Regions from separate parts of the Nocardioides pakistanensis genome, predicted to be linked through region 3. Evidence: riboswitches for the same ligand, from Rfam matches in the RefSeq annotation. Region 3 holds a riboswitch; each other region holds the start of a gene.
What was found. Region 3 has a riboswitch for cyclic di-AMP ahead of ACYVIH_RS19110 (C40 family peptidase). Riboswitches for the same ligand answer to the same signal wherever they lie in the genome.
Positions count from the first base shown of each region.

Region 1: it holds a riboswitch for cyclic di-AMP, as region 3 does, so the genes downstream of both, ACYVIH_RS15255 (C40 family peptidase) here and ACYVIH_RS19110 (C40 family peptidase) in region 3, are expected to answer to the same signal.
Region 2: it holds a riboswitch for cyclic di-AMP, as region 3 does, so the genes downstream of both, ACYVIH_RS05685 (C40 family peptidase) here and ACYVIH_RS19110 (C40 family peptidase) in region 3, are expected to answer to the same signal.

Region 1 is NZ_BAAGUV010000038.1:10,766-20,383, forward strand. Features, by position in the region: gene ACYVIH_RS15235 (MBL fold metallo-hydrolase) at 1-839, opposite strand, end outside; gene ACYVIH_RS15240 (HIT family protein) at 973-1,422, shown strand; gene ACYVIH_RS15245 (class I SAM-dependent methyltransferase) at 1,424-2,053, shown strand; gene fabG (3-oxoacyl-ACP reductase FabG) at 2,132-2,887, shown strand; cyclic di-AMP (ydaO/yuaA leader) riboswitch at 3,149-3,305, shown strand; gene ACYVIH_RS15255 (C40 family peptidase) at 3,309-3,788, shown strand; gene ACYVIH_RS15260 (DUF3048 domain-containing protein) at 3,880-4,935, shown strand; gene ACYVIH_RS15265 (TetR/AcrR family transcriptional regulator) at 4,993-5,679, opposite strand; gene ACYVIH_RS15270 (hypothetical protein) at 5,882-6,421, shown strand; gene ACYVIH_RS15275 (malic enzyme-like NAD(P)-binding protein) at 6,548-7,990, shown strand; gene ACYVIH_RS15280 (YqgE/AlgH family protein) at 7,983-8,564, shown strand; gene ACYVIH_RS15285 (DUF3039 domain-containing protein) at 8,600-8,854, shown strand; gene ACYVIH_RS15290 (DEAD/DEAH box helicase) at 8,951-9,618, shown strand, end outside.
Region 2 is NZ_BAAGUV010000012.1:216,935-226,552, forward strand. Features, by position in the region: gene ACYVIH_RS05650 (site-specific DNA-methyltransferase) at 1-712, opposite strand, end outside; gene ACYVIH_RS05655 (zinc ribbon domain-containing protein) at 798-2,234, opposite strand; gene ACYVIH_RS05660 (hypothetical protein) at 2,307-2,504, opposite strand; gene ACYVIH_RS05665 (ATP-binding protein) at 2,504-4,588, opposite strand; gene ACYVIH_RS05670 (hypothetical protein) at 4,686-5,342, opposite strand; gene ACYVIH_RS05675 (hypothetical protein) at 5,440-5,787, shown strand; gene ACYVIH_RS05680 (hypothetical protein) at 5,802-6,008, opposite strand; gene ACYVIH_RS05685 (C40 family peptidase) at 6,161-6,652, opposite strand; cyclic di-AMP (ydaO/yuaA leader) riboswitch at 6,657-6,819, opposite strand; gene ACYVIH_RS05690 (DNA-directed RNA polymerase subunit alpha C-terminal domain-containing protein) at 6,999-7,712, opposite strand; gene ACYVIH_RS05695 (hypothetical protein) at 7,721-8,131, opposite strand; gene ACYVIH_RS05700 (peptidoglycan-binding protein) at 8,378-9,061, opposite strand; gene ACYVIH_RS05705 (thioredoxin family protein) at 9,168-9,482, opposite strand; gene ACYVIH_RS05710 (hypothetical protein) at 9,565-9,618, opposite strand, start outside.
Region 3 is NZ_BAAGUV010000063.1:36,232-45,849, forward strand. Features, by position in the region: gene ACYVIH_RS19070 (hypothetical protein) at 1-619, opposite strand, end outside; gene ACYVIH_RS19075 (Lrp/AsnC family transcriptional regulator) at 630-908, opposite strand; gene ACYVIH_RS19080 (hypothetical protein) at 961-1,575, opposite strand; gene ACYVIH_RS19085 (DEDD exonuclease domain-containing protein) at 1,623-3,437, opposite strand; gene ACYVIH_RS19090 (hypothetical protein) at 3,542-3,790, shown strand; gene ACYVIH_RS19095 (NYN domain-containing protein) at 3,787-5,172, shown strand; gene ACYVIH_RS19100 (LTA synthase family protein) at 5,155-7,125, opposite strand; gene ACYVIH_RS19105 (hypothetical protein) at 7,297-7,509, shown strand; cyclic di-AMP (ydaO/yuaA leader) riboswitch at 7,659-7,832, shown strand; gene ACYVIH_RS19110 (C40 family peptidase) at 7,845-8,840, shown strand; gene ACYVIH_RS19115 (hypothetical protein) at 8,821-9,618, shown strand, end outside.

The DNA.
Region 1 (9,618 bases), on a different contig from region 3:
TGACCGGCGGCGAACGCCTCGCGGGTGCGCAGGTCGACGACCCACTCGCCGGCGTCGATCCGGCGGCGCAGCTCGGCGGGGTCGGCCAGGCTCGGCTCGGACAGGTCCGGCGCGTCCGGGCCGGCGGAGTTGGCCGGACCCATCTGGGCGTAGTAGGCCGGGAACTCCTCGAGGCCGGCGAGCAGCTGCTCGACGTACTCCTCCTCGTCCTGCGTGAGGGCGGGGTTGGCGAGCTTCTCCTGGCCGATGGTGCTGGCGAGGGCCTCGCTCTGGGTGGCCGAGCAGAAGCTGCCGAAGCCGTGGGTCGGGAAGACCTCGGTCTCGTCGGGGAGCTCCTCGGCGAGCCGGTGCGCCGAGCGCCACTGGGCGCGGACGAGGGTGTCGGTGTGGTCGGGGCCGAGCAGGTCGGGTCGACCGGTGGAGCCGTAGAGCAGCGAGCCGCCGGTGAACACGGCGACCGGCTGGTCCCCGTCGCTCAGCGCGAAGGAGAGGTGCGTGTGCGTGTGGCCGGGGGTGTGTACGACGCGCACGCGCATCGTCTCGCCGACCTCGACCACGTCGCCGTCGTGCACGCCCACACGCTCGAAGGAGACCGGGTCGTCGGCGTTCACGTGGTATGCCGCGCCGACCTCCTGAGCCAGCGCGAGACCGCCGGTCACGTAGTCGTTGTGGATGTGCGTCTCGAACACGTGGGTGATCGCGACGCCGGCGGCTTCGGCCACCGCGAGGACTCGGTCGTAGTCACGCTGCGGGTCGACGACCAGGGCCACCTTGCCGTCATGGGCGAGGTAGGTCCGGTCTCCGAGACCGGGAGTGTCGATCGGGGTCACGGTGATCATGCGGGCTGCCTCCTGAAAACTGCATCTGTGGATACCCAGGGGGGTATTACCGTCCTACGGTAACAGTCAATGCGGATACCCCCCGGAGTATTCCCGCCGACGGCAGGTCCATGCCACCGCTAGAGTCCGGGAGGTGGCCGACTGCCTGTTCTGCCGGATCGTCGCGGGGGAGACTCCCGCGCACCTGGTGCTGGAGACCGACGACCTGGTGGGCTTCCTGGACATCCGGCCGGTGTTCAAGGGGCATGTGCTCCTGGTGCCGCGTGAGCACGTGCCCACGCTGCCCGACCTCCCGGTCGGTCTGCGGGACCCCTTCTTCGCCGCGGGCCAGCGCCTGGTCGCGGCAATGGTGTCCGGGCTCGGCGCGCAGGGCAGCTTCGTGGCGATGAACAACGTCGTCAGCCAGAGCGTCCCGCACCTGCACCTGCACGTGGTGCCCCGCACCAAGGGCGACGGGCTGCGTGGCTTCTTCTGGCCGCGCACCAGGTACGACTCGGACCAGGAGATGGCGGGGTACGCGGCACGGGTCAGCGCCGCCCTCGCCGGCCAGTCGACATCGGCACCCGCAGCGGAGGAGGACTGACATGGGCTGGTGGAACGAACAGGTGGTGCCCCGGGCGACCGACCTGCTGCTCGGCGCGGGGGAGGTGCACAAGCTCCGGGCCAAGGTCTGCGAGGGCCTGGAGGGCGAGGTGCTCGAGATCGGCTTCGGGTCCGGGCTGAACATCGAGCACTACCCACCGGCGGTCACGAAGGTCGCCGCGGTGGAGCCGTCGGACGTGGCCTGGCACATCGCGGAGGACAAGCACATCGGCGCAGCGAGCGTGCCCGTCGTACGCGCCGGCCTGGACGGGCAGGTGCTGGACCTGCCGGACGACTCGATGGACTCAGGGCTGTCCACCTTCACGCTCTGCACGATCCCGCACCTCGACGCGGCGTTGAGCGAGATGCGCCGGGTCCTCAAGCCGGGCGGGGTGTTCCGCTTCGTCGAGCACGGTCTGGCGCCAGACCGCAACATCGCGAAGTGGCAGCACCGGCTGACCCCGCTGCAGCGCCGGTTCGCGGCCGGCTGCCACCTCGACCGGCCGATCGCCGAGGCGGTCTCGGCCAGTGGGCTGAAGATCGAGCAGCTGGAGACCTTCTACCTCCCGGCGCCCATCCCCGGCGCGAAGGTCGCCGGACACCTCTACCTGGGACGTGCGGTCAAGCGCTGAGCCCGCGCTGGCTACAGTGAGCCCACTTCCACCTCTCACCACGTCAGCGCCGTGCTGCGGCGCACAGGAGGAGCCCAGATGAGTCGTTACGCAGGTCGTGTCGCCGTCGTCACCGGATCCGCCCGCGGCATCGGTGCCGCCACCGCCAAGCGCTTCGCCGAGGAGGGCGCCGCCGTCGCGATCCTGGACCTCGACCAGGACGCAGCGGCCGCCACCGCGGAGGGCCTCGGCGCCGAGAAGGCGATCGGGCTGGCCTGCAACGTCGCCGACGCCGCGTCGGTGGAGGCAGCCGTGGCCCAGGTCGTCGCAGAGCTCGGCAAGATCGACGTCCTGGTCAACAACGCCGGCGTCACCCGCGACAACCTGCTGTTCAAGATGACCGAGGAGGACTGGGACACGGTCATGAACGTGCATCTGCGCGGCTCGTTCCTGATGAGCCGTGAGGTGCAGAAGCACATGGTCGCGGCGAAGTACGGCAAGATCCTCAACCTCTCCAGCGTCTCCGCGCTCGGCAACCGCGGGCAGGCCAACTACTCGGCGGCCAAGATGGGCCTCCAGGGGTTCACCCGCACTCTCGCCCTGGAGCTCGGGCCCTTCGGCATCAACGTCAACGCGATCGCGCCCGGCTTCATCGTCACGGAGATGACCGACGCCACCGCGCGCCGCGTCGGGGTGGAGCCTGAGGACTACCGCAAGGCCGCCGCCGAGGCCAACCCGGTCCGCCGGGTCGGCTACCCGGAGGACATCGCCGCGGCCGCCGCCTTCCTGTGCAGCGACGAGGCGTCCTACGTCACCGGCCAGACCCTGTACGTCGACGGTGGCGCCAAGATCTGACCGCGCCGGACAGGTCTGCACCACCGTTACCTGTCTGTGATCTCGACCGCACCCGTCACGGGTGATTGAGCGTGAAACGTCCCGCAGATGTGATCTGCGGGACGTTTTCGCGTCCTGAGGATTGGAAATCCTTGCCGACGTCTGTCTAGTCTCTCCGGGCGCTTCGGGGAGGCGTCGCCGACGGGGGTCGGCGGCGTCGAGCCAGGGGCCACCACAACTTCACAACCAGGCAGGGTTTACGCCGAGTCCTACCCGCCCGCGCCTGGTCCTGTCCCGTAACCGATCACCTTGGGTAGGAGTGGGGGACCCACATCGTCACGCGTCCTCCGGACGCTCGGGGTGAAGTCGCCGAACCGGCGGCAGAGCACCTTTCAGCTCTAACCCGACAGCTCACCTCACAGGCGTGGAAAGGGAACTCCTCATGCCTGCGATCATTCGCGCGCGCAGCTTTGCTGTGCTCTCCGTCCTCGTCGCCGCCGTCATGGCGGCCAGCCTCGTCGCCTTCGCCCCGTCCGCCGACGCCGCCACCCGCGGCAAGCGCATCATGAAGGCCTTCGACGTGGTCCGCGCCCAGAAGGGCGACCAGTACCAGTACGGCGCTGCCGGCCCGAACCGCTTCGACTGCTCCGGTCTGGTCTACTACAGCTTCCGCCGGGCCGGTTTCACCAACATCCCGCGTACGTCGAGCCAGCAGGCGCAGTTCGCCGACCGGATCAAGAAGAAGAACATGCGCCGCGGCGACCTGATGTTCTTCTACGACGGCGGCGGCGTCTACCACGTCGGCGTCTTCGCCGGCTGGAAGAACGGCAAGCGATGGATGGTGCACGCGCCGTACGGCTCCAAGAACGTCCAGCGCGGCACCCCGTGGACCAACCGCTGGTTCGCCGGCACCCTGCGGTGACCCAGGGTTGATCCCGAGCTGACACAGCTCACAGTCCGAAACGCAGGGTCGCTGCCCGGTCGGGCAGCGGCCCTGCGTCACACTTGGCCCCATGGTTGGAATCCCGTTGCGCCTGAACCTCTCGGCCCGTCGCGGCCCTCGCCCCGGTCTCCGTCTCGCCGCGCTGGTCCTCGCCGGGTCGGTGGCCCTCGTCGGCTGCGGTGGAGGTGACGAGGAGGGCTCCCCGGAGCCGTCGGAGTCGCCCGACGCGCAGGGGACCGCCGCAGGCGCGACCCTCTCGGGCGAGTGGCCGCTGACCGGCCTGCCCGCCGACGGCAAGGCGCCGGGGCACCCGGTGATGGTGGTCAAGATCGACAACACCTCGCCGAGCAGCCCCCAGGTCGGGCTGAGCGGCGCCGACCTGGTCACCGAGGAGCTCGTCGAGGGCGGCTCGACCCGGCTCGCGGTCTTCTACTACTCCCACGTGCCCGACCGGGTCGGCCCGGTGCGCTCGATCCGGGCCACCGACATCGGGATCGTGAAGCCGGCCAAGGCGGTGATGGTCGCCAGCGGCGGTGCGCCGGTCACGATGGGCCGGGTGAAGTCCGCCGGCATCCGCGTCGTGACCGAGGGCGGCACCGGGTTCTCCCGGGACGGCAGCCGGCGCTCGCCGTACAACCTCTTCATGAACCTTCCGGCGCTCGCGCGCTCGCTCAAGGCTCCGGCCACCCCGCCGAAGAGCTACTTCACCTGGGGTGACGAGGCGGGCTTCCCGGCCGGTCAGAAGGCCGGCCGGATCTCGGCGACCTTCTCCGGCGGACACACCACCCAGTGGGAGTTCCGCAAGGGCAAGTACGTCAACACCAACTCCTACGCCGCCGCCGGTGACGAGTTCCGGCCCGACACCGTGGTCGTGCTCCGCGTCCAGGTCGGCGTGGCGAACTACAAGGACCCCGCCGGCAACCCGGTCCCGGAGACCAAGTTCTCCGGCAGCGGTCCGGCGATGGTGTTCCACAACGGCTCCCTGGTGCGCGCGACCTGGGTCAAGAAGGGCCTCGACTCCCAAGTCAGCCTGAAGACCAAGGCGGGGGAGCTGCGCTTGCCGCCGGGCAAGGTGTGGCTCGAGCTCGTGCCGGCCAACGGCGGCAACGTCACGTTCGGCAAGTAGGTCTCAGCGGGGTCGGGTCTCGACGGGCTCGACCAGCGGGCTGGGCTCGGCCGGCGGTCAGGCCTCCGCGTCGTCCGCCTGCCCGGCCAGCTCGTCGGGGCCGGGCAGCTGGACGCCGGCTTCCGCCTGCTGGCGCAGTCCGGCGAGGATGAACGCGATCGCGGCCTCGACCTCGGCGCTGGCCCGCTTCGTGTCCTCGGCCGACGACACGGCGGCCCCGGCGGCGGACATGGCGCCGAAGAACACCCGGCTGAAGGTCTCCACCATGCTCGGCTCGAGGTCGTAGGTCCGGAGCACGGTGGAGACGATCTCCTGGACGATGCCGAACGTCGAGCGCTCCTCCTGCTCCCGGTAGCGCTCGTAGCCGAGCACGACCGGGCCCTCCTGGATCACGATCCGGCTGTACTCCGGCTGCTGGACGACCTCGAGGAAGGAACGCAGGCCCACCGTCGCCTTCTCCCACGGGTCCCGGGTGGTCCGGATCGCCTTGCGGATCGTCTTGCTGGCATCGGCCTCGACCTTCTCGAAGACCGCCTCGAACAACGCCTGCTTGCCGCTGAAGTGGTGGTACAGCGCCCCCTTGGTGACCCGGGCCCCGGACACGATCGCGTCCAGGCTGGTGCCGGCGTAGCCCTGCTCGGTGAACAGCTCGGCGGCCACGTCGACGAGCGCGCGCTTGGTGGCAGCCGAGTACTGCTGGCGGCGCGAGGAGCCCGACACCTTCCGGAGGACTTTGGTGGTCATGCAGCCGAGCATATGTCCGGCGCGTGGCTGGGGCCGGTGTACGGCGGCCACGTCAGCCAGAACGCGCGCTGTGCCCCAGAACACGGCAGCTGTGCCGCAGAACACGGCGGCTGTGCCGCACAACACCGTTTCAAGGCTGGCCCAGCAGGGCAGTTTTCCATACCGTTGGTACGTACCAACGGTATGTAGAAAGGATGGACCCATGACCTGGGACGCTTTCCACCGCCGCGGAGAGGTACTGCGAAACGTTCTCGCCCACGCCGAGGCCCACCGCGACGGGGTGCTCCCGATGGAGCTGCCCGGCGTCGTGGAGACGTTCGGCGACGAGCTCACCCTGCTCGGCGCGCTGCAGCTTCGCTGGCACACCCGCCTGGCCGGCGCCATCGAGCGTGAGCTCATGAGCCAGCCCCTGGACCTCGAGGCCGCGGTGATGACCGCCTGGCGCACCACCGCCGCCGACCTCGCCGGAGTGCGTGCGATCCTCGACGCGCACACGGCGCAGCCCGGCTCCGAGGAGATCGCGCAGATGCTTGACAAGGCGCACCGCAAGGACTGGACGCTGATGGCGGCCATGGCCGGCAAGGCGAGTCCCGCCGACAAGGGCGCAGCCGCTGTCGGCCGTGCGATCGAGCAGAAGGCCCGCGCGGCCTACCGCCCGACCCCGGCGTCGGGTCCCGCGCGACACGCGGCACAGGGCAGGCAGTCGCTGCTCGAACGTTTCAAGGCACACCTCGTCGCCTGACCCGATCCACCACCGAGGGTCACCGACCCTCACCCGCGCAGCCCCGGCTGCGACGCATCACGCGGCTCGCTTCCGCACCTGCGTCGCCGCCGGGGCTCGTGTGCACCGGCATGACAACATGTGGGCGTGGCAACGACACCGAGCATCTCCTACTCCATCACCGTCCGCCTCGAGGTCCCTGCGGGCGGCGCCGCGACCAGCGAGCTGACCGCGGCGGTCGAGCGGAGTGGCGGCATGGTGACCGCCCTCGACGTGACGGCCTCGGGCCACAACAAGCTCAGCATCGACGTCACCTGCGCCGCCTACGACACCGCCCACGCCGAGCAGCTCGTCGAGGCGCTCAAGCAGGTCGAGGGTGTCGTCGTGCACAAGGTGTCCGACCGGACCTTCCTGATGCACCTCGGGGGCACCATCGAGATGGCCGCCAAGCACCCGATCCGCAACCGTGACGACCTCTCGATGGTCTACACGCCCGGCGTCGCCCGGGTCTGCGAGGCGATCGCCGCCAACCCCGAGGACGCCCGCCGGCTCACGATCAAGCGCAACACGGTCGCCGTCGTCACCGACGGCTCGGCCGTGCTCGGCCTCGGCAACATCGGCCCCGGTGCTGCACTGCCGGTGATGGAGGGCAAGGCCGCGCTGTTCAAGCGCTTCGGCGGGATCGACGCCTGGCCGCTGTGCCTCGACACCCAGGACCCCGACCAGATCGTGGAGATCGTCCGGGCGATCGCACCCGGGTTCGCGGGGATCAACCTCGAGGACATCTCGGCTCCTCGCTGCTTCGAGGTCGAGGCGCGGCTGCGCGAGATCCTCGACATCCCGGTCTTCCACGACGACCAGCACGGCACCGCGATCGTCGTACTCGCAGCGCTGCGGAACGCCCTGCGGGTGGTAGGCAAGGAGATGTCCGCGGTGCGCGTGGTGATGTCCGGCGCGGGCGCGGCCGGCTCCGCGATCCTGCGGGTGCTGCTCGAGGCGGGAGTGACCGACGTGGTGGTCGCCGACATCGAGGGCGTGATCCACCGGGACCGGCCCGGGCTCCACGAGTCGCTGCGCTGGCTGGCCGAGGCGACCAACAAGGCGTCGGTGACCGGCAGCCTGTGCGACGCCCTCCACGGGGCCGACGTGTTCATCGGCGTCTCCGCGCCGAACCTGCTGACCGGTGAGGACATCGCCACCATGGCCGACGGCTCGGTGGTCTTCGCGCTGGCCAACCCGGTGCCGGAGGTCGACCCCGCCGAGGCGCGCAAGCACGCGACGGTGGTCGCCACCGGCCGGTCGGACTACCCGAACCAGATCAACAACGTGCTGGCCTTCCCCGGCGTCTTCCGCGGGCTCCTCGACGCCTCCGCGCGCGGCATCGACAACAGCATCCTGGTCGCCGCCGCGAACGCGGTCTCCGACGCCGTCAGCGAGGACGAGCTCAACGCGGACTACATCATCCCCAGCGTCTTCCATCCCGACGTGCACAAGTCGGTCGCGGCGGCGGTGCGCCAGGCGGCCGAGTCGGCGAGCGCACAGCGCGAGGCAGCCGGAGATCCGGCACTGGCGGGAGGGCGCGATGGCTGACCCGGACGGCACCGTCCTGCGCGCAGGCCGGCTGCTGGTCGCGACGCCCAGGCTCGTCGATCCGAACTTCGAGCGCAGCGTCGTGCTGGTGCTCGACCACGACCCGAGCGGCACGCTCGGTGTCGTGCTGAACCGGCCGTCGCCGGTGCCGGTGGGGGACATCCTCGAGGGGTGGAGCGGACTGGTCGGCGAGCCGCCGGTGCTCTTCCACGGTGGTCCCGTGGCCACCGACTCGGCGTTGGCGGTCGCCGCCGTCCCGCCCGCTCAGGACCCCGAGGGTGACCCGGTCGGCTTCCGGAGGCTCTTCGACGCCACCGGCATGGTCGACCTCGACACGCCGACTGAGCTGCTCGGCGGTGCGATCGAGCGGATGCGGATCTTCGCCGGCTACGCCGGCTGGGGCGACGGTCAGCTGGTCGCCGAGATCGAGGAGGGGTCCTGGTACGTCGTACCGATGGAGCTCGACGACGTCTTCGGCGCCTCGCCGCACGGCCTCTGGGCCCGAGTGCTGCGCCGACAGCCCGGCGAGCTGGCCTGGGTGTCCACCAGGCCGGCCGATCCCACGCTGAACTGACCGGATCCGGGGCGACCGCCGTTAGACTGGGCCGGGTGAGTACCCAGATGAGCCCCGGCGCCCAGACCATCGAGCAGCAGCAGACGGTCCCGACCGACCAAGGCGACCACGAGCGGTTCTCCCACTACGTGCCCAAGGACAAGCTGACCGAGGCGATGGTGATGGGGACCCCCGTCGTCGCCCTGTGCGGCAAGGTGTGGGTGCCCAGCCGCGACCCCGAGAAGTACCCGGTCTGCCCGGAGTGCAAGGAGGCGTGGGAAGAGCTGCGCGACGACTCCGGCGAGGAGTGACCTCCCGCCCGCTCGTCCCGCTCGCACCCACCCGAAAGGCAGTCCGTGGCGTCTGCGAACCGCGCTGACCAGCACCTCGGCAGCCCCGCCGAACCCATCCCTGCCCCGCTCCAGGACCTTCCCCCGGCGTACCCCGACCGGGCCGCCTGGGGCACTGCCACCAAGCTCCGCGCCTGGCAACAGGCGGCCATCGAGCAGTACTTCACCACCAACCCGCGTGACTTCCTCGCCGTCGCGACCCCGGGCGCCGGAAAGACGACGTTCGCGCTGACCGTCGCGGCCGAGCTGCTGTCACGCCGGGTGGTCGAGCGGGTCACCGTCGTGGCCCCGACCGAGCACCTCAAGACCCAGTGGGCCGAGGCTGCCGCGCGGGTCGGCATCCCGATCGACCCGTCGTACTCCGGGAAGAAGGGCCCCACCAGCAAGGACTTCGTCGGGGTCGCCGTGACCTATGCCGGGGTCGCGACCAACCCGCTGGCGCACCGGATCCGCACCGAGCGGTTCAAGACCCTGGTGATCCTCGACGAGGTGCACCACGCCGGAGACGCACTGTCCTGGGGCGAGGCGGTGCGCGAGGCGTTCCAGCCGGCCGCGCGCCGGCTGGCGCTGACCGGCACGCCGTTCCGGTCCGACATCAACCCGATCCCGTTCGTGACCTACGCCCCCGACGCCGACGGCGTGCCGAAGAGCGTCGCGGACTTCACCTACGGCTACGCGCACGCGCTGGCCGACCACGTAGTGCGTCCGGTGCTGTTCATGGCCTA
Region 2 (9,618 bases), on a different contig from region 3:
GGTGCTCATCGTCGCCGATGGCCACGATGAGGACGCCGGTCTCCTTCAGGAGTTCCTTCGCGATGACGAGGCGACGCTCCATGAACGAGAGCCACTTGGAGGACGCATCACCCTTGGTCACGTCGACGTACTTGTCGTTGTAGATCCAGCCCTGGTTGCCGGTGTTGTACGGAGGGTCGATGTAGATGAGGTCGACCTTGGCCTGGTGGGTCATCTTCAGGGCCTGGAGGGCGTGGTGGTTCTCGCCGTTGATGACGACATGGAAGGGGTCGTCTGGCTTGCCACGCTGGATGCGGTCCACCGACGTCAGGCCGGGGTAGACCGGCTCGCCGAACTCGCGCACCACGACCAGGTCGGAGACGGGCCGGGGCTCGGGCAGCGTCTCGCCGTCGGCGGCGACCAGGAAGGCGAGCCGCTCTCCGGAATCGGCCCGGGTGACTCTGGCGACCCGCCATGTGACGTCCGTCTCGGACTTTGCGGCGGCCTGCTGGTTGCGCAGCGTGACCTTGACGCCCCGCTTGACCGGGTGGTTCGGCAGGCGCACCGACTCGGGCAGGTGGCGGTTGAAGACGAGCCCGAACTTGCGACCATCACGGAGCGAGGCGACCTCGCGGGAGATCACCGCCGCAAGGGACGGGTCGAGTTCCCGGACGCGGCGTACGGCGTCGTCGAGGACGTTCGTCGAGCGCGGCTGCTCGCCATCGTTGGGCATCTGCGAGTCCTTCTGCGGTGCTTGGTGGTGTATGGGTCACTATGCCAGCGAGGAGCGGGTCGGTGGCGGAAGTGAAAGCGCGGGCTCATCCCCACTCCCCCGCACCCACCAGCCGGGTGTTCTGCGCGAGGCCGAGGCCCTGCTGGCCGACGACGGTGAGCACCGACCGTCCGGTGCCCATCGGCAGAGACGCGACCTGGTGGGCGAGCACGAGCGGCAGCACCGCGCCCTTGTGCATCACCGACCGCAGCGACTCCAGCAACTCGATCACGGGCCGCAGGGTCGGGTACGAGGCCCAGTCCTCGCTGACCGGGTCCACGCTCCACGGTGCGATCCCGGATGCCGCCGGGACCGTCACCGTGAGCATCTGCCCGTCGCGGCGGCGGTAAAAGAACCGACGGCCGTACAGGTGGGAGGCGCCGTAGGGGTCCGAGCCGGACCGGCCGGTGATCCGGTCTGCGATGTAGGACTCGGTGAGCCGCATGACGTAGCCGGGGTCGATCAGGTCGGCGATGGAATCGGCGTGGGTGACGAAGTCGCCACCCTTCTCCACGCCCACCACCAGCAGCGGGGTATGCCCGGCGTCGAGCACCTCGGCGCCGAGCGCGTCGAGGTAGCCGCGCATCGCGGGGGCGATCTGCTGGAGCGGGCCGAACGCGGCCATCGGGCCGTCGAGGACGACCAGGGTGCGGGACACCTCGGCCAGGGACCGGCGGCGGAGCAGTTCGAGGAACCCGACGGTGGCGAGCCGTTCCGCGGCGTTCATGGTCAAGGTGAGCGCATTCTGGTGCGCGGACTCCGAGGTGAGCGCGACCGAGAGCCCGAGGGCGTCGGCTAGGTAGAGGCGGCCGTTGCACTCGGGGCACCGGCCGCCGTCGGGGCCGACCCAGGTGAGCACGTCTCGGTCCCAGGCGCGGCAGGACGGGCAGGACCGGACCGGTGCGGCCTCCGCCGGTGCTCCCGGTGCGCCGTGCAGGGTGAGTAGCGCCTCGGCGAGCGAGATGGTGCTGGGAGCGGCGAACCGGCCAGCGTCGTGCAGGATCACGTCGGAGATCTCGGCGTCGGCGAGCATCGAGTCGATCGCTTCACGGTAGGAGTCCAGCGAGGAGCGGCCCTCGATGGAGACCCCGGCGCCGGGCAGCGCGTAGTCGAGGCTCGCGGGCCTGCGGGTGCGGGACTCCGCGACCGGGTCGATGAACCGTTCGGTGGACAGGTCCCGGATCCCGTCGAGGTCGAGGGCGACCCCGGCGACCCGGACGAAGCCGAGCCGTACGGTGCGGCCGCCGGAGGCGGCGATCGGCAGTTCCGACGCAGACCCGTCCAGGGCGATCGCACGGGACACCGACTCCGGTCTCACCGGCAGGTCCAGGTCGGTCAGCGGGGCGCACAGGCTCGCGACCTGGCGGGTCGTGGCCGCCTCGTTCGCGGCGACGCGGTAGCGCGACAGCGCCTGGGTGACCAGGTCGGACTGGGCGGTGGCGACGTGGCCGAGCCGGGATGCGCGCTCGCCTTGGTAGGGCATCAGGGCTCCTGCCGGTGAAGGTGGTGGTGGACGGTGAGGAACATGCGCAGGCCGACGGGCAGCGGCAGCGGCTCAGCCCTCGGGTCGCCGGGCTTCGTCGCGCGGCACCAGGACCATCGTGGTCAGGTCCAGGACGGTCACGGCGACCAGGAACAGCAGCAGCACTCCGCCGGGGACCCAGGCCATGCCGGGGGCGAAGATGATCGTGAGCACGGCAGCCGCCAGCACCGCGGTCGCGGCGACGAAGGTGGCCACAGCCGCCCTGGTCATCAGATGTCGCCGTCTACGGTGTCGTCCGGTGCGGCGTCGCCGCTCTTGCCGAGATGGATCGGCTCCAGCCCGTTGGCCTTGCGCGCCTCGTTGATCATCGCGTGGTCGAACTTGTCGATCTGGACCGGGACGATGTACGGGCTGGAGTAGGTCTTCAGCCGGACGAAGCCGCGGTCCTCGACCTTGCGCAGCGAGTCGCCGAACGAGCCGAAGTCGTAATACTTGCCCAACTCGCGGGTCTCGATCTCGCTGTTGAGGTGGGCGATCACCCAGTTGGCGGTGTTGGACAGGATCCGCTGGTCGACGCTGGTGATCTCCTGCGTCGCGTAGACCATGCCGATCTGGTACTTCGCCGCCTCCTTGCTCATCCGCACCCACGGGTCGTTGTTGGAGGACCGGCCTCGCTCGAACAGGTTGTGGGCCTCCTCGACGACGACCTGGAACGGGACGGGCCGCTCGTTGTTGCGGAACCGCTCCGAGGCACGCGAGACCAGGGCGGAGACGAGCCGCTCGCTCATGGTCTTGGTGACCATCTCCGAGCCGATCGACAGGTCGACGATGACCAGGCGGCCCTCGACCATGTCCTGCCACACCATCTCCGAGAGGTCACCGGTGCCCTTGGCGTCGTGGAACTCGCGCAGTTCCCGCAGGCCCGCCAGACCGCGTCCCTTGGCGTACTTGAACACGTCTGCGACGGCGGTGAACTGGTCGGAGTCGCGCCACTTGCCCAGGAGGTCTTTGATCTTCTCGGCCCGCTCGGTGTCCTCGTCCTTGTTCGACTTCTCCAACTTCTCCAGGGAGCCGAGCATCTTGTTGACCCAGTCGACAACGAGGGCTGCCTGCTCAGGGCTGGAGACGGTGTAGACGCCGGACCCGCCGGTGAGGTTCTGGCCGGGGTGCTCGGTGTTGAACTGGGCCGCAGCGTCGTCCTTCATCGAGAACGACAGGGTCGCCCCGTTGGCGAACTGGCCCTTGTACCCGGCCCGGTAGAGCAGCCCGTAGAAGGCCATGAAACCGCGGCCCCAGTGGGTCTGGGCGGAGTAGTCCTTGGGGTCGGGGCTCTCCATGTCGGCGGAGCGGAACGTGCGCACGTAGTTCGCCTCGGCGCCCTCCATCGCGCCGACCACCATGTCCCAGGCGATCTCGAACAGATCGGTGTCGTAGAAGTTCAGCCGCAGCGGGCACTCCTGGGCGTTGCTCTCTTCAGGCATCGAGGTGTAGATCCGGACCTGATCGGCGTCGCCGAGCATCCGCAGGCCGGTGCCGTCCTGCTGGTTGATGTTGGCGTACTCGCCCTGCGGGTCGAAGATCACCTGGCCGATGCGGGCGTTCTCCTCCGCAGCGTGGCGGTACACGGCGGTCACGATCGTCTTGATCGTGTTCGACTTGCCCGTGCGGGTCATTCCGAACACGGCCGTCTTCTTCCCGACGAAGTCCTCGACGTTCACGTGGACGCGGGCCTTGTCCAGGCCGTGCGCGATCGCGTTGCGGCGGGTCGCGGAGAACCGGACCACGCCCAGCGGCAAGGACACACCCTTCTCGCCGCGCGGGAACGACCCGATCCAAGACAGCGCCTTCGCCGACGGGGCGAACACCTTGTACCGGGCCGAGGACCACACGTTGTCCAGGTCCGCGCCGAACTCGACACGCTCGGCGTCCTCGCCGGTGTAGAAGACGCCGACGACGTCGCAGGCGAACGCCGACTGGGAGTGCTCGACGGCGGTGTGCACGTCCAGCACGTTGCCGTAGTCGGCCTCGGTGGCATGGGCGTCACGGACCACGGCCATCCGACCGGAGACGAGTTCCCGCTCGTGCGGCAGCGGCGTCACCGAGGACACCCGCAGCAAGATGACCTCCTCGTCCTCCAAGGCCACGTTGCCGTCGTGGCCCGAGCAGGCCGCGGCCAGCAGGAACCCGCCGCGCGGGATGCCGCCGTGCTGGTGCTTGGCGTAGTCGTTGGTCAGCACGACCGCCTCGTTGTAGGTCAGCGAGTAGATGCCGCCGATGTCGTGGCAGGTGTTGAGCACCCGGGTCAGCCGCGAGGGCCGCTGGCGGGGCACGGAGGCGATCTGCTGCGCAGTCATCGGGCGAAGGGCCTTCCGGTCGAGGGGCAGGCGCGACCGGGCTCCGGTCGTCGGGTGTGACAACGGTCCCTATGCCGCCGGTGTTGCGGTCGGCGGCTCAGGCGGATCCGGGTGCGTTCTGTTGGTCCAGCGCGGCGCGGATCGACTCCTGCCGGTCCTGCTGGGCGGCGCGGGCGGCCTCACGCGCCACGAGCCGGTCCAGGAGTGCTTCGCGAGCCTCGGCGCGTGCCGCGCGTAGCGCCTGCTTGCGGGCCTCCCGGATCGGGTGGGCGGTCCGCGACAGGTCTCCCTTGGCGGCGGCCGCGACCGCACCAACGATGGCGACCGCAGCAGCCCCGGCGACCGCAACCGGGGTCTGGTGGTGAGTGACGAAGTTCGACAGCGGTTCGGCGTGCTCCCCGCCGAAGGTAACCGCGGTGGCATAGGCGGCGGCCGTGATCGCTCCGGTCTTCAAGGCAGCCTTCGGTGCTGCGACCAGGTTCGAGGTGACGTTGCTGATCGTGGCTCCGGCACGTTCGATGGTCGAGACCTCCCCCGGCGCGATCCGGCGGTCGAGCAGACTGACCTTCTCCTGGGTCGACCCGTCGTATTCGTCGTCACTGTCGACGGGTCCGTAGGTGGCCGCGCCGTCGATGCCGTCGCCGTACTCGTCGACGACCATCCGGCGGATCTCGGTCAGGTCGAGACCTGCCTCACCACGCTCGCGCCCGGCGAACTGGCCGCCGGAGGGCACGCCTGCGGGTTCTCGGTTCATGTTCACAGCCTCCAGGTGTGCGGTCGAGGTGCACAGTGCTCGCTGGGTCTATCGGCGCAATAGGGGCTGTGTCGGACGGCTTTGCCACCATGGGTCTATGACCACACAGGGCGCCACCTCAGAGTCGCCCGTCCCAGAGGACCTGTCCGGCCGGGGCGATGACCGGTTCACGGTGATGATCCTGCCGGTCGAGGGCCACGTCGACACCGCGGCGGTCTACGTCGATGCGCGACCGGCGGGCACCCTGGTCCGCTGCGAGCCCGAGGACTCGTGGCGCTGCTTCGACGGCAGCACCAAGACCGGTCACCGCTGGCTTCCCGCCGGAGTCGATCCGTGCACCGAAGGGCCGGAGACGGTGAGCGACGCCGCCATGCTGCTGCTCGTGCTCTCCGGCTACGACCCCGAGGCGGTGATCCGCTCGCTGGGACGTGACCGGCACCCGTGATGGTGCTGGGCCCTCTAGCGACCGGTCCAGGTCGGGCCGTCGCTGGAGTGACGCAGGATCGTCTCCACCCGGCGCACCTTGCGGTCGAAGGCCTCCCCGGTCAGGTGCGGGTGGCGTGCCATGACGGCGGCGACAGCGGCGTCGCGCAGGTCGGGCGTGGTGACGGATGTGGTGGTCTCGGCCATGATCCCCAGGTGTGCGGTACCCGCCGGAACGCTCACCAGCACCCCTCGACGCGCGCGAAGGTGGCGTTTGTGACCTCTCGCCCCTTTTGACCTAAACTCCCTGGCGGGACGCAAGAGAGCCCGCCTCGGTCACACGCTTTGAGGCGGGCTCTCGTGCCGTTTCGGGGCATCTACGGACCGGTGGAGCCTCAGCGCACCCGGCCGAACGTGACGCCGCGGTAGGTCCAGATCCGGGTCTTGTGCACCCGGGTGCCGGTGTAGGGCGCGTGCCACATCTTGCCGCGCCCGGCGTAGATGCCCACGTGGTAGACGTGGCCTCGCTTGGAACCGAAGTGGAAGAACACCAGGTCTCCACGGCGCGCCTGGCTGCGTGGGATCCGGCGGGTGGCCCGGTACTGGGCGTCGGAGACTCGCGGCAGGCGTTCGCCGACCCGGCGGTAGACGAACTGGGTGTAGCCGGAGCAGTCGAACCCGCGGCGGGTGGTTCCGCCGTAGCGGTACGGGGTGCCCTTCAGGTCGGCGGCCACGGTGAGCACCCGGGTCGCCTTGTGCACCGTGAGCGCGCTTGCCGGGGCCGTGACGGCCGGGGCGAGGGCGCTCAGCATCGCAGCGATCAGGGTCGTCGCCAGGGCGAGCGGGACGGAGCGGGCAGGGTAGATCGGTCGATGGTGGATCGACATGGAAGGTTCCCTTCGGCGACGCCTGCGGAAGGTGACCTGTCGGATTCGGGCCGTCGAAGTGGCCCGGCCAGCATGGCTGGCTTCACCCCAAGCCGACGATCTCTGGTGAGGTCGCCGTCGGTACTGCTGGGTCTCCCGTGCCCGTCATCGTCTGGTGCTGGTCGTGGTGCTCGGACGGACCGGCCATGACGGGCCTCGGCGGGGCTGGACCGCGCCCCGCGGTGTGCGGGGACTTGTCTTCAGGTGTCCGGAGAGACGTCGTGTGCTCCCCGGTCTCGGTTTGGTAACGACAGTGGACATGCGCAGACCCTCGGCGTCCGGCCGCAGCCCGCGGGGGTGACGCTGGTTACGCGGCCTGCCGGGACGGTCGCCTGCCGGTCGGGACGTCCCAGCGCCATCCCTCAATCTGCGTCAGGGCAGAGACGCGGTGCGGGGGTAGCGCGCCGCGGCGGTGCAGGTCGCGCTGCTTGGCCAGCCACGAGCCCAGACAGATCCGCTCCCCCGCCGGGCCGGTGACCACGGCCCTGCTGGACGGCAGCACGCCGTGCTCGGCGACGTAGGCGGCCACCAACGCGTGCCGCAGCCACCAGCGTCGGGTGCGGGCACCATGCGAGAGGCCCGCGAAGAGGGCGTCGGGGTCCAGGCAGATGCCGTGCCGGGCCGCGTGCAGGAGCCGCCCGCGCTTGTAGTCGGCCAGGCAGGTTGCGCCGAAGCCGGGAAGTGCGAGCAGGTCGGCCTCGGTCCGTGCCTCGACGTCGGCGGCCGTGGTCAGCCCGGCGGCGAGCAGCCGGTCGCGGGTGCGTGCGGTGATCTCCAGGTCGCGGACGGGGATCTCGCCGGGCTCGGGCAGGCGCAGCGGGCAGGCGGTGACCGCGGCGATGGTCCGGTACTGGGCTGTCTTGGCGCGCAGTTCCCCCAACTGCGCGCGGCCGAACTGGCGGATGGCGAGCAGGTCGTCGTCGTCGGCCTGGTCGACCTCGGCGACGGTGGCGAACCCGGCTCGAAGCAGCGAGTTCAGGGTGCGGACGGTCAGTCCGAGGAGCGGGTCGTCCAGGGTCATCGCGGCGACTACTCGGCGAAGGTGCACTGGCCGCGGGCCCCGGAGCCGGTGACCCCGCCGCGGTCGGACTCGAACGCGACCCAGGCGCCGTCGGCCTCGGAGACCACGCAGAAGCGGAACAGCCGGGGCGTGGCCGCGTACTGGGTGACCATGGCCCCCTCGGGCAGGTCGGAGGTGGCCAGGTCGGCCAGGTACGGGTAGGAGCCACGGACGGCCCGGTAGTGGAGCACCTCATCGGCCACGGTGGCCGCGTGCGTGGTCAGGTCGTCGACGGCGACAGGTGCGGGGGCCTTGGTCGCTGCGGCCGGTGAGGTAGGCGCCGCCGGTGCGTCCGTCTCGACGGTGCAGCCGGTGGCGGCGAGCACGCCAACCACGACCAGTGTGGTGGCTGCTGCGCGGCGGGTCCTGAGCGTCGTCATGGTGCTCAACATGCGTAGCCGGGGCCGGGTCGGCGGCGGGACGACGAAGGGCGAGGTGGCCAGTTCTGGCTCTTCCTCGCCCTTCGGTGCGATCGTGCGCAACCCCTTGACACACGACCCCTGTGTTCGACTCCCACGCACGGAAGCCTTGATGTTCTGCCCTATGCCGACCTTGCGGTCATCAGCGGCAGACACCTGGTAGGTGTGCGGGGCTCGCGCCAGGTGACCGTTGCGGGCCGGGCGATCTCACGGGTACCAGGTGTCGACACCACCGTGCCACGAGCAAGTGCCCGAACGGCTCGTGGAGTAGGACAGGGTTCCATCGCCGCAGATGGCCGAGGGCGTTCCCGGAACGATGCCGGGGATAGCGTCGGAGGTGTCGGCCTGCGCCGGGTCCTGAGATCTGCTGAACCACGCGGGCACGACCGGGGTCCATCCCTCCGGGCTCCAGTGGCTGAGGACGATGCGGAACAACCGGTTCCAGGTCTCCTCGCCGACCAGGCCGTCGACGGCGATCGCCTCGTCTGCCTGGAACTGGCGGACTGCGGACTCGGTCTGGGGGCCGAAGTGCCCGTCGGCCGCGAGCGGCCCGTACCCCAGGTCATCCAGCCGCTGCTGCAACGCGACGACCGTGTCGAGGCGCTGCTGCCGGTATCGGATGGTCAGCGGGTGGCCCGGTGACCAGCGCGCTGCGACTGGCGTGGGTTCGCGGGCCGGGGCAGAGGTCTGGCGGCGTGGCCTCGGCGGCGGCTCGGCCTCGGGGGCATCCTCAACCAGCGGGTTTTCCCAGCCCGGCGGGATCCGGCGCTCCGGTGCCGAGACCTCAGAGTTGCTGCCGGTCGCGTCGCCGGACTCGACGGAGCACGCCGCGACGCCTGGCACGAGCATCGCCAGGCCGATGGCAGCACGCAGGACGCGCAGCGCAGGCACCTCACCCTCTTTCACGACGAGGACCGTCCCCGTCGTCATGACGGTACGACGACGCCAGCCCCGCCCGCAGGGGTTCACTTCGGGCGGGGCATGGCCAGGGTGCGGTTCAGGCAGCCCGCAGGGCCTCGACGAGCGTGTTCTTGGGGGCGGGCCCGTTGAACTCCCGCACCCGCTGGCCGTCGGCGTCGAGGACGACGAGGGTCGGCACACCCATCACGTGGAAGTCGAGGGTGGTCTTCGCGGCCTGGTCGATGTCGACCTTCACCACGGTGAACTCCGGGTGCTCGGCGGCGATCTGGTCCACGATCGGGGCGACCTTGCGGCATGGCCCGCACCAGGTCGCGTAGAAGTCGACGAGGACGGGCTTGCCGGTGGCCGTTGCGGCGGCGAAGTCGGTGTCGGTGGCGATGACGGCGGTCATGGGTCTCCTTGGTCGGGATGGGTGCGTGGTGGCCTATGCCGCGGTGGGCACGGTCGGCCGGTGACCTAGGAGGTGCGCGGGGTCAGTGCACGATCGTGGCGGCCTCGTCGGCGTCGTCGTCGACGAGCGAGGTGGC
Region 3 (9,618 bases):
CGTGCGGACGTCCCCACATGGCGATGCCGAGGGCCAGACCGGCCCACCACCAGCGGTTGCGTGCAGACGCGTAGGCGGCGCCTACGATCCCGAGCTGGGTGACCGGATGGGTCCACAGACCGTTGGCGGAGACCGTCCAGGTGGGCGTGGCGAAGGCGAAGGCCAGGGCCCCCGCTGATGCCAGGCGGAGACTCGTGCGCGTGCGCAGCGCCAGGAACATCAGGGTGACGGCACCGGCACTCAGGGCGGAGGCTGCAAGTCCACCGGGGAGGAGAGAGAAGTCCGCCTCCGTGGCGCCGTCGGCCAGGATCCAGTAGAAGGGCACCCCGGCGAGGATCGGTCCGGGCATCCGCTGGGCCGTGACGTGACCGTTGGCCGACGGCGAGAGCCACTGCCCGTTGGAGTTGTCACCGTCGAAGTCGGTGTGCGTTCCGTCGATCTGCTCGACGTCGAGTCCGTCGAACCACGGCGTGCCTGCCGTGGCGATCCGCCACGCGCCCGCCGAGGCGGCGTACGCGTCGGTGTTCACGGCCTCGCGCTCGGTGGTGAGGGCGTAGACCGAGAAGGTCCCTAGAAAGAGGAGAAGAGGGAGCAGCAGATGACTCTGCTGTCTCGCCACGCGTCGCAGCTCAGTCAAGGCCGAGGGAGAACGCCGACTCGAGGTCGTGCTGGGAGTAGGTGCGGAACGCGATGTGCGTCTCGGTCTCCAGCACGCCGGGGACCTTGTTGAGCCGGTCGGCCACGACCGCGGCGACGTCCTCGTGCTGGCGGACCCGGACGAGCGCGATCAGGTCGATCTGGCCGGTCACGCTGTAGACCTCGCTGACGCCCTCGAGCGCAGCGATCTGCTCGGCCACCTCGGGGATCCGGGCGACGTCGGCCTTGACGAACACGATGGCGGTGATCATGACCGCCACGCTATCGGACTGTGCGCCGCACATGCCCTGGATCGGGCGGCTGTCACAGGTCGAGGACGAAAACGTCGCCCTCACGGCGGAAGCCGACCTTGTCGTAGTAGGGCGCGACCATGTTGCGCGGGCTGACCACCCGCCGGTAGCCGTCCTCCTTGAGCAGGCCGCTGCGACGCCACACGAACTCGCCGGGGGAGAAGTCGCGGAACCGCGGGGTGACGTAGTCCAGCTCGATCTGGGCTGTTTGCTCACCAGCGTCGCGGACCAGGACGACGCCGACGGTCTCGTCGCCGCGCTGCACGAGGTAGGCGCTGCGGCCGGCGTCGGCGCCGTCCCAGACGAGGTCGGGCTGGTGGGCGAGGATGTCGGCGCTGTGCACGCGCAGGACGTGGCGGAGGTACTCGTCGTTGGGACCGACCTCCAGGACCTCGAAGACCTCCGGGTCGTGGCGGTCAGCGACGAGCCTGCGGATGAACCAGGCGTTGATCCCGGTGAGCACGAGGTTCATCGCCACCATCGGCCAGATGCCTAGCAGCCAGTTGAACACCACCAGGATCGCGCAGGCGATGAGGTTGAGGACCCGGAACCGGAGGACGCGCGCCTGGGCGAGCGAGAAGACCAGTAGGGCCGATCCGGCCCAGCCGAGTGCGTCGAGCCACGTCATCGGGCAAGGCTACAAACCATGACGAACCGACCTCGCACCGGAGCCGCTCACCGCGTCGGCTGGTGCACCGGGCGGAGGGGGCGCCGGTCCTCGAAGGGCACCAGCCCCGCCTTGGACTCGTTGACCGCGTCGTGCAGCCGCAGGTGCTTGCGAGCGCCGCCGAGCGGGCTGCTCCACTCGCCCTCGACGTGGACCAGCCTCACGCCCTCGGACTCCAGCCAACGCAGGATCTTCTCGCTCTCCTCGGCGGTCGTCGCAGGTGTGGGGCCGGGGCCGGGGGTGACCGTCTCCGCGCCGGCACGCAGCTGCTTGACCCACTCGCCCGCGTGCGCGCCGGGCGGGATCACGCCGGCGGCCGCGAGCCGGCCATGGCGGACGACGTGGACGCTCCACCTGCCGTCGTCGTCGCGCCGGGCAGCGACCAGCTCGGCGCAGCGGGTGAGGGCGTGCAGGCGCTGGGTGCGAGCGGCGGACCTGAGGAATGCCGCGAGCCGGTCGCGCACGGTGCCGGCCTCCTCGAAGCGCTCGGTGGTGGCCAGGGCCGTCATCTTCGACGTCAGAGCGGTGATCACCCGATCGGGGCCGGCCACGAGTGCGGTGCGCAGATCGCCGACCACGCCGTCGTACACCTCCGCGGTGACGCTCCCGTCGCACGGGGACAGGCACCTGCCCATCTCCCCGAGCACACAAGAGCTCCGGGACGGCTGCTTGGGCATCCGGCCGCTGCACTGACGGATCGGGAACGTCTCGTGGAGTGCCGCGACGGCGCGCTCGGCGACCTTCTTGGAGCCGAAGGGGCCGAGGTACTCCGCGCCGTCGTCGAGCACCTGCCGGACCAGGGACAGCCGTGGCCAGGGCTCGACGGTGACCTTGACCCAGTGGGCCCGCTCCGGGAACCGGGAGCGGCGGTTGTACTTCGGCTTGTGCTCGGCGATGAGCCTCAGCTCGCGGACCTCCGCCTCGAGCGCCGTCGCACACTCGATGCCGGTGACCGACTCCGCCAGACCGACCATCTCGCCCATCCGGGACCGGGTCTCCGAGGCGGTGAAGTATGACCGGACCCGGGTGCGCAGGTCCTTGGAGGTGCCGACGTAGAGGACCCGGTCGCGGTCGTCGCGGAAGAGGTAGACGCCGGGGGCGTGGGGGAGGGCCTCCGCGAGGTGGCGCTTCTTGCGCTGCGCCTGCGAGACCCGCGAGCTGAAGGTCTGCAGCTCCTCGAGCGTGTGCACCCCGAGACCGCCGAGCCGGGCGAACAGCCCGTGCATCACGTCGACCGTGGCGCGGGCGTCGGAGAGCGCGCGGTGGTTGGGCGTGGTCGATGCGCCGAACAGGGCCGCCAGGGAGCTGAGCTTGCAGTTCGGGGCGTCGTCCCGGGTGATCACCCGGCGGGCCAGCCGGGCGGTGTCGAGCACCTCGAAGGCCGGCCAGGGGCGCTCCTGCTGGGCGGCGAAGTGCTTGAGGAAGCCGACGTCGAACGGGGCGTTGTGGGCGACGAGCACGCAGCCCTGGGCGAACTCCAGGAACTGTGGCAGGACCTGCTCGATGCCGGGCGCGGTCGCCACCATCGAGTCGGTGATGCCCGTCAGCACGGCGATGAACGCCGGGATCGACTGGAACGGGTTGACCAGGGTCTGGAACTCGCCGAGGATCTCGCCGCCGCGGACCTTGACGGCACCGATCTCGGTGATCATCGAGCCGCCGGCGGCCGAGCCACCCGTGGTCTCGAGGTCCACCACGCAGAACGTGATGTCACGCAACGGCCGGCCGAGCTCGTCGAAGCTGCGCTGGCTCTCCCAGCGGGTGGCAGCGGAAGCGGCGGGGGCGACGCTCCCGGGGTGCGACATGGCCGTGCTGCTGCTCATGGTCGTGACGCTAGACGTGGCCACCGACCATTTCGGGCAGGCACGCGCAAGTACGATGGATTGCGCCGGACCAACCGATCTCGTACCTCACCGAGGAGCACCCTGTGGCCGTATCCCTGCCCGACGCGAACACCCGCTGGCGGTGCGGCGGCTGCGGCAACCTGACCAGGTTCGACGTGACGCGCACGCGGCGCACCACCGAGTTCTGGCACTTCGACCTCGCCGGGGAGCACCAGGTGGAGGAGACCAGCACCTTGGGCGAGGACGTCGAGTCGGTGACCTGCCGCTGGTGCGGCCGGTCCGACGCGATCGAGCTCGTCGACCGCACGGAAGCCGACGCACCCACTTCGTGACAGCTGCCGAGGCCAGCGGCTCGCCCGAGGGGAGGGACGACGTCCCGATCACGGAGCTGGAGGAGCCGACCGACAGAGGACTCGAGGGTCCCCTGCCCGACGTCGTGCGCACCCGGGTGATCGCCCTGGCCGCCGACGCTCTCGGCGCGCTGCCCGCCGACCAGCTGCCGGCCTCGCTCAAGCGTGTCGCGTCGTTCGCGCCAGGGCGGCGCGGCAAGCTCGCCGGCACCCAGATCGCCGGGGTTCTCGAGACCGACGAGGGGTTTCGGGAGCGGATCGCCGGCCAGGTCCGCGCGCACGTCCCCGACCTCGCGCAGGCGTTGGACCGGGGGAGCGCCCCGGCAGCTGCCGACCCGGTCGAGCTCGCCGCGGTCGCCTACCTGCTGCGGCCGCCCGGGTGGACGGACGTGGTAGAGCGGGCCGCCGACGTGGCCGACGCCGAGCGGCAGGTCTCCGCCACCCGTGAGGTCGGCAAGCAGGTCGAGCGGCTGCGCCGGCAGCTCGACGACGCCGTGGCCGAGCTGCGGGAGACCCGTGAGCGCAACCGCCAGCAGGTCTCGGTGCTCAAGGCCGAGAACTCCGAGCTGCGGCACAAGCTCGGCGACACTCGCACCAGGCTGAAGGCGGCTGAGCAGGCTGCCCGCGCGGCCGAGGAGTCCGCGGCGCAGGCCACCGGCCAGGCCGCCGCGGCGGTCGGTGGCCTCGACGGTGAGGTACGACGGCTCCGGGCTCGTGTCGAGGAGCTCGAACGCGAGCTCGCTACGGAACGGCGGGCCGGCCGCGCCGAGAAGGGGGAGGCCACCCTGCGTGCCCGCCTCCTGCTCGACACCCTCCTGGACGCCGCTCAAGGACTGCGCCGGGAGCTGGCACTGCCGCCGGTCGAGGGGGCCCCGGCCGACGCGGTCGAGGCCGACGTCGCCGAGCAGGGCGCCCGGACACCGAGCAGCCACGGCTCGCTCGCCGCGGACGACCCGGCTCTGCTCGACCAGCTGCTCGCCCTGCCTCGGGTGCACCTGGTCGTGGACGGCTACAACGTCACGAAGAACGCCTGGCCGGAGTCGACGCTGGAGATCCAGCGGGACCGTCTGCTGAGCGGCCTCGCGCCGTTGGCGGCGCGCACCCAGGCCGAGGTCACCGTGGTGTTCGACGCTGCTGACAAGGTCGAGCGGCCGCTGGTGAAGCGGCCCCGTGGTGTGCGGGTGCTCTACAGCCCCTACGGCGTGATCGCCGACGACGTGATCCGCCAGCTCGTGGCCGCCGAGCCGCCGGGCCGCCCGGTCGTGGTCGTCACCAGCGACCAGGCCGTCGCGGGCGACGTCCGGCGTCGTGGCGCGAGGGTCGTCGGGGCCGTCGTGCTGAGCCGGCTACTTGCCCGTTCCTGAGGCGGCGAGGGCCTGCTCCTGGGAGGGCACGGTCATCGCCTCGGCGTACCTCTTCCCGACCGACAGGTCGTACTGCACCAACCGGTAGTCACGCAGCACTCGCCGGGCCTCGGGCGAGAGCTGGCCCGGCGAGAGCTCGTCGCCCTCGGGGCCGAGCATCCGGCCGTGCTCCATCGCGGTGATGTGCTGCTCGAGCTCGCTGAGCAACGCGTAGTACGGCGTGAGCGGTGCATCCAGCATCCGCAGCAGCCGCGGCATGAAGAAGATCGGGCTGGTCGTCGGCAGCTCCTCCGGCGGGAGGTCCTGGAAGTTCGCGTAGACGAAGAACGGTGTCTCGTGCAGGACCCGGTCGGAGTTTGCCTCGATGACCTCGTCGGGGAGTCCGGCGGGAAGGTGGTCGCCGTACAGCAGGAGGACGGTCTTCTCGTCGGAGCGGGACAGTGTCTTGACGAACCTACTGATCGCGAGGTCTGTGCGCGACAGGCCCTCGGCGTACTGGCCGACCATGTCGGTGCCCTGCGGGCCGAGGCCGGTGACCGGGACCGGCTGCGAGTAGGAGCCGGAGTACGGCGTGTGGTTCTGCATCGTGACCAGGTTCACGAAGACCGGCTCGTCGTGGTCCTCGAGCGTGTCGAGAGTCTGGCGGAACGCCGCGTGGTCGGAGATGAACCGGCCGTCCTCGAGGTGGCCGCGGTAGGTCATGTCGTCGCGCGCCACGAGGTCATCGAACCCCAGGATCGGGTACACCCGGTCGCGCTGGTACATCGTCGGCTCATAGGGGTGGATGGCTGTGGTGGCGTGCCCCAGGCGCTCGAACGTGCGCACGGCCGAGGGGAAGGTGCGGAAGCGAGGCACCAGCATCTGGTACGGCGTGTCCATGGCCGGGTCGAACTGGGCCAGCGACATCCCGGTCAGCGCCTCGAACTCCATGCTGGACGTGCCGCCGCCGATCTTCTGGCTCAGCATGAGCCCGTGCGGGGCCCGCTGCATCAGCGCCCGGGTGCGGGGGAGCGGGTCCTCGGCCAGCGACATCCCCGCCCACCGGGTCGGGTCGCTCAGCGACTCCGAGAGCACCATCACGACGTTGACGTCCTCGACGCTGCCTCGCGCCTGCGAGTTCCACGCCTCGGCGGCGGCGGTGTAGCGGGCGACGATCCGTTGCATCGCCTCGTGTGAGTACCCCGGGGGACGCCGCATCCCGGGGGTGTCGAGGTTGTAGAGGAAGCCACCCAGGAAACCGTTGGCGCGGTAGTTGTTCGGCTGGCTGGCCTTCGCCCAGTCCGCACCGAAGGCTTCGTACGCTCCCCGCCACGGGTTGCCGGGCTGCTGGAACTGCGCCAGCGACGAGAGCAGCAGAAGGCAGGCCGCGGCGGCGCCCGCCCGGCCCACGACCGCGGTCCTCCGCCGGAGTCCTTGCGGGCGTGCCCGGTGCAGCCACATCGAGAACAGGCGGCTCAGCCCCCAGCTCACGGCCGCCAGGAGGGCCAGGCCGAGTCCGGCCTGCCAGAGCACCCGCGGCTCGACCATCTCGATGAGGAAGTCCGGCTGCAGCGCGAACACGAGGTCGCGTGGGTAGAGGGGTTCGCGCTGGGCGACGTACTTGAGGTTGCTGGCCAGACCCACCACCGCCGCGAGGCCGAGCACCACGAGGCCGCTGACCCACATGCGGCCGCTGACAGCGAGCACGAGACCGGCTCCCAACGCCAGGACCACGGCTCCCAGGAGCAGCACTCCGCTCTCTCGGCCGACGAGGTGGAGCACGTAGGCCCAGTTCCAGTCGGTGCGTGCGCTCTCCAGCAGCAGCTCGCCGAGGAGGCCCACGACGAGCGTGAACAAGAGGTAGATGCCGGTCGGTCGTGCGGCACGCGCGAGGTCGGCGCCGGCGCCCCGGCCGGGCTCGGGATCGGTCATCGGCGGCTTCTCGGGCTCGGGGCGGGATCGGTCGTCGTTCATCGGGGCTTGGCACAGATTTTACCGAGCATGGTGCCGGCCCCGGAGCGAGGTGTCGGAATCGTGACCTCGCGGCGGACCCTCGGGCGACCGTTGCGACACGCCGCGCGGAAACTGTCGGAGGTGCCTGGCACCGTCCTGCTCACGATGCGAACGACTTCCCCAGGAGGCGACATGAGCGTGCACATCGACTGCGACACCTGCGTCGTGCGAGGCCCGGCCTGCACCGACTGCGTGGTGACCGTCCTGCTCGGGCCACCGCCCGAGCTCGGGTTCGACGACGACGAGCGACGTGCCCTCGACGTGCTCGCCGGCTCCGGGCTGGTGCCCCCGCTGAGGATGGTGGCGCCACTGTCCGGCCCTGACGTCAACGCCGCCTCCGCTTGACCGGTCGGCCGCGACCCAAACCTGAGGATCCGCAACGTCTGAAAAGTCACAAAATCGGTCCACGCCACATGCCGGAATCGTTTGCGGCGTTCAGGACCTCCGCATAACCTTCAGGAGGCACCTGCGGCAGTTGACCAGACCGGGTCGACTCAGGTGCCGCGCCGAGTCCGGTCCCGAAGGGGAAGTCGTGGCCGGAGCCGGGGAACCACGTTCCTTGGGGTGAATCGTGCGCGCGCAACCACGCGAGTGGCTGCCGCGCTCGTAGGGTCTTCTTTGCCGCCCGAACCCGTCAGCTCACCCGGTAGGCGTCAGGACAAAGAGGAGACCGTCCGCTCGTGCTCGACGGCCGGAAGCGCATCACCAGCGTCATCGCAGCATGCGGCGTCGCCACCCTCGGTGGCTCGTTGCTCGTCGCCGCCCCCAGCCAGGCCGAACCGGACCGCGACGACGTCGCGGCCAAGGTCGAACGGCTCTACCACGAGGCCGAGCAGGCCTCCGAGCGCTACAACGACGCACGGCTGGAGCTGCAGCGGACCAGGGAGAGCCTGCGGACCCTGCGCGCGGACCTCGACCGGCAGCAGGAGCGCGTCGACGCGGTCCGGGAGCAGGTCGCCTCCACCGTGGTCGCGGCCTACCAGGGCCAGGCACTGTCGACCACCACCCAGGTGCTGCTGTCCAAGGACCCGGACGCCTTCCTCGACCAGATCGCCACGGTCTCGGCCTACAACGACCAGCAGGCCCAGCTGATGGCCGAGTTCGCGACCCAGCTCAAGCAGCTGGAGCTGCGCGAGGCCGCCGCCGAGCGGGAGCTCGCTGCCCTGGCGGAGACCGAGGCGCAGCTCGCCGAGGAGAAGGCGGAGGTCGACGAGAAGGCCGCGGAGGCCGAGGCGCTCCTCGACGAGATGGACGCCGCGGCCGCCTCGCGCACCAGCCGGGTCAGCCGCAGTGCCACACGGACCCCGTTGCCCGACGTACCGGTCTCGGGGCGCGCGGGCGCGGCCGTGGAGTACGCGCTCGCGCAGGTCGGCGACGCCTACGTCTACGGCGCAGCCGGCCCCGACGCCTACGACTGCTCCGGTCTCACCATGGCGGCCTGGGCGCAGGCCGGCGTGAGCCTGCCGCACTCCTCGAGCGCCCAGATGAGCATGGGTACGCCGGTCTCCTCCTCCGACCTGCAGCCGGGCGACCTGGTCTTCTACTACAGCCCGGTCAGCCACGTCGGCATCTACATCGGCAACGGCCAGATCGTCGACGCCGCCAACCCGGGCACCGGCGTCCGGATCGCCGGCGTCTTCTCCATGCCGTACTCCGGTGCGCGACGCATCGGCTGACCCCGTCTCCCGAGCCGGCCGCCCACTGCTGTGGGTGGCCGGCTTCGTGCTGCTGGCGGTGCTCGGCACGTTCCTCGTCCTCCGCGTCGCTGACCGGGAGGTCATCACCCCGGCCGAGCCGGCGGAGCCGGCGTCGAGCAACGACCTGCGTGCGGACGGCGCCGCCACGCTGCTGGCGGATCTCGACGACGCGCTGACCGCGGGGACCCGGCGAAGTGCGGTCACCCTGGCCGCGCCCGGAGACCGCGCGGCCCGCCGGAGTCTGGGCTGGATCCACGACAACGTGCGATCCCTCGGGATCGGCGAGCTGGCGTTGCGGTTCGTCGAGGAGTCCGGGGCGCTGCCCGACCCCGTCCGGAGGCAGTACGGCCCGGACGCGTGGGTCGGGAACGTCTCGGTCTCCTGGCGCGTCGAGGGATATGACGAGTCCACGAGCACCATGGAGGTGCCGTTCACGTTCGTCGACACCCCGGAGGGAGTCGCCTTGGGCAGCATCGGAGCCGGTGACGCCCAGCCGGTGCCGCTGTGGCTTCTCGACGACCTCGCGGTGCATCGCTCACCCCGGGCTCTGGTGGTTGCCGCCGACCCCGGCCAGCTCGACCGCTACACCACTTTGGCCGACCAGGCGGTGAAGGACGTCAGGGCCGTGTTGCCCCGCTGGCGTGGCCGGCTGGTCGTCGAGGTCCCGGCTGACGACGACCAGCTCCACCGGATGCTCGACGCAGAGCCGGACACCTACGACTCCATCGCCGCGGTCACGGCGACGGTCGACGGCTCG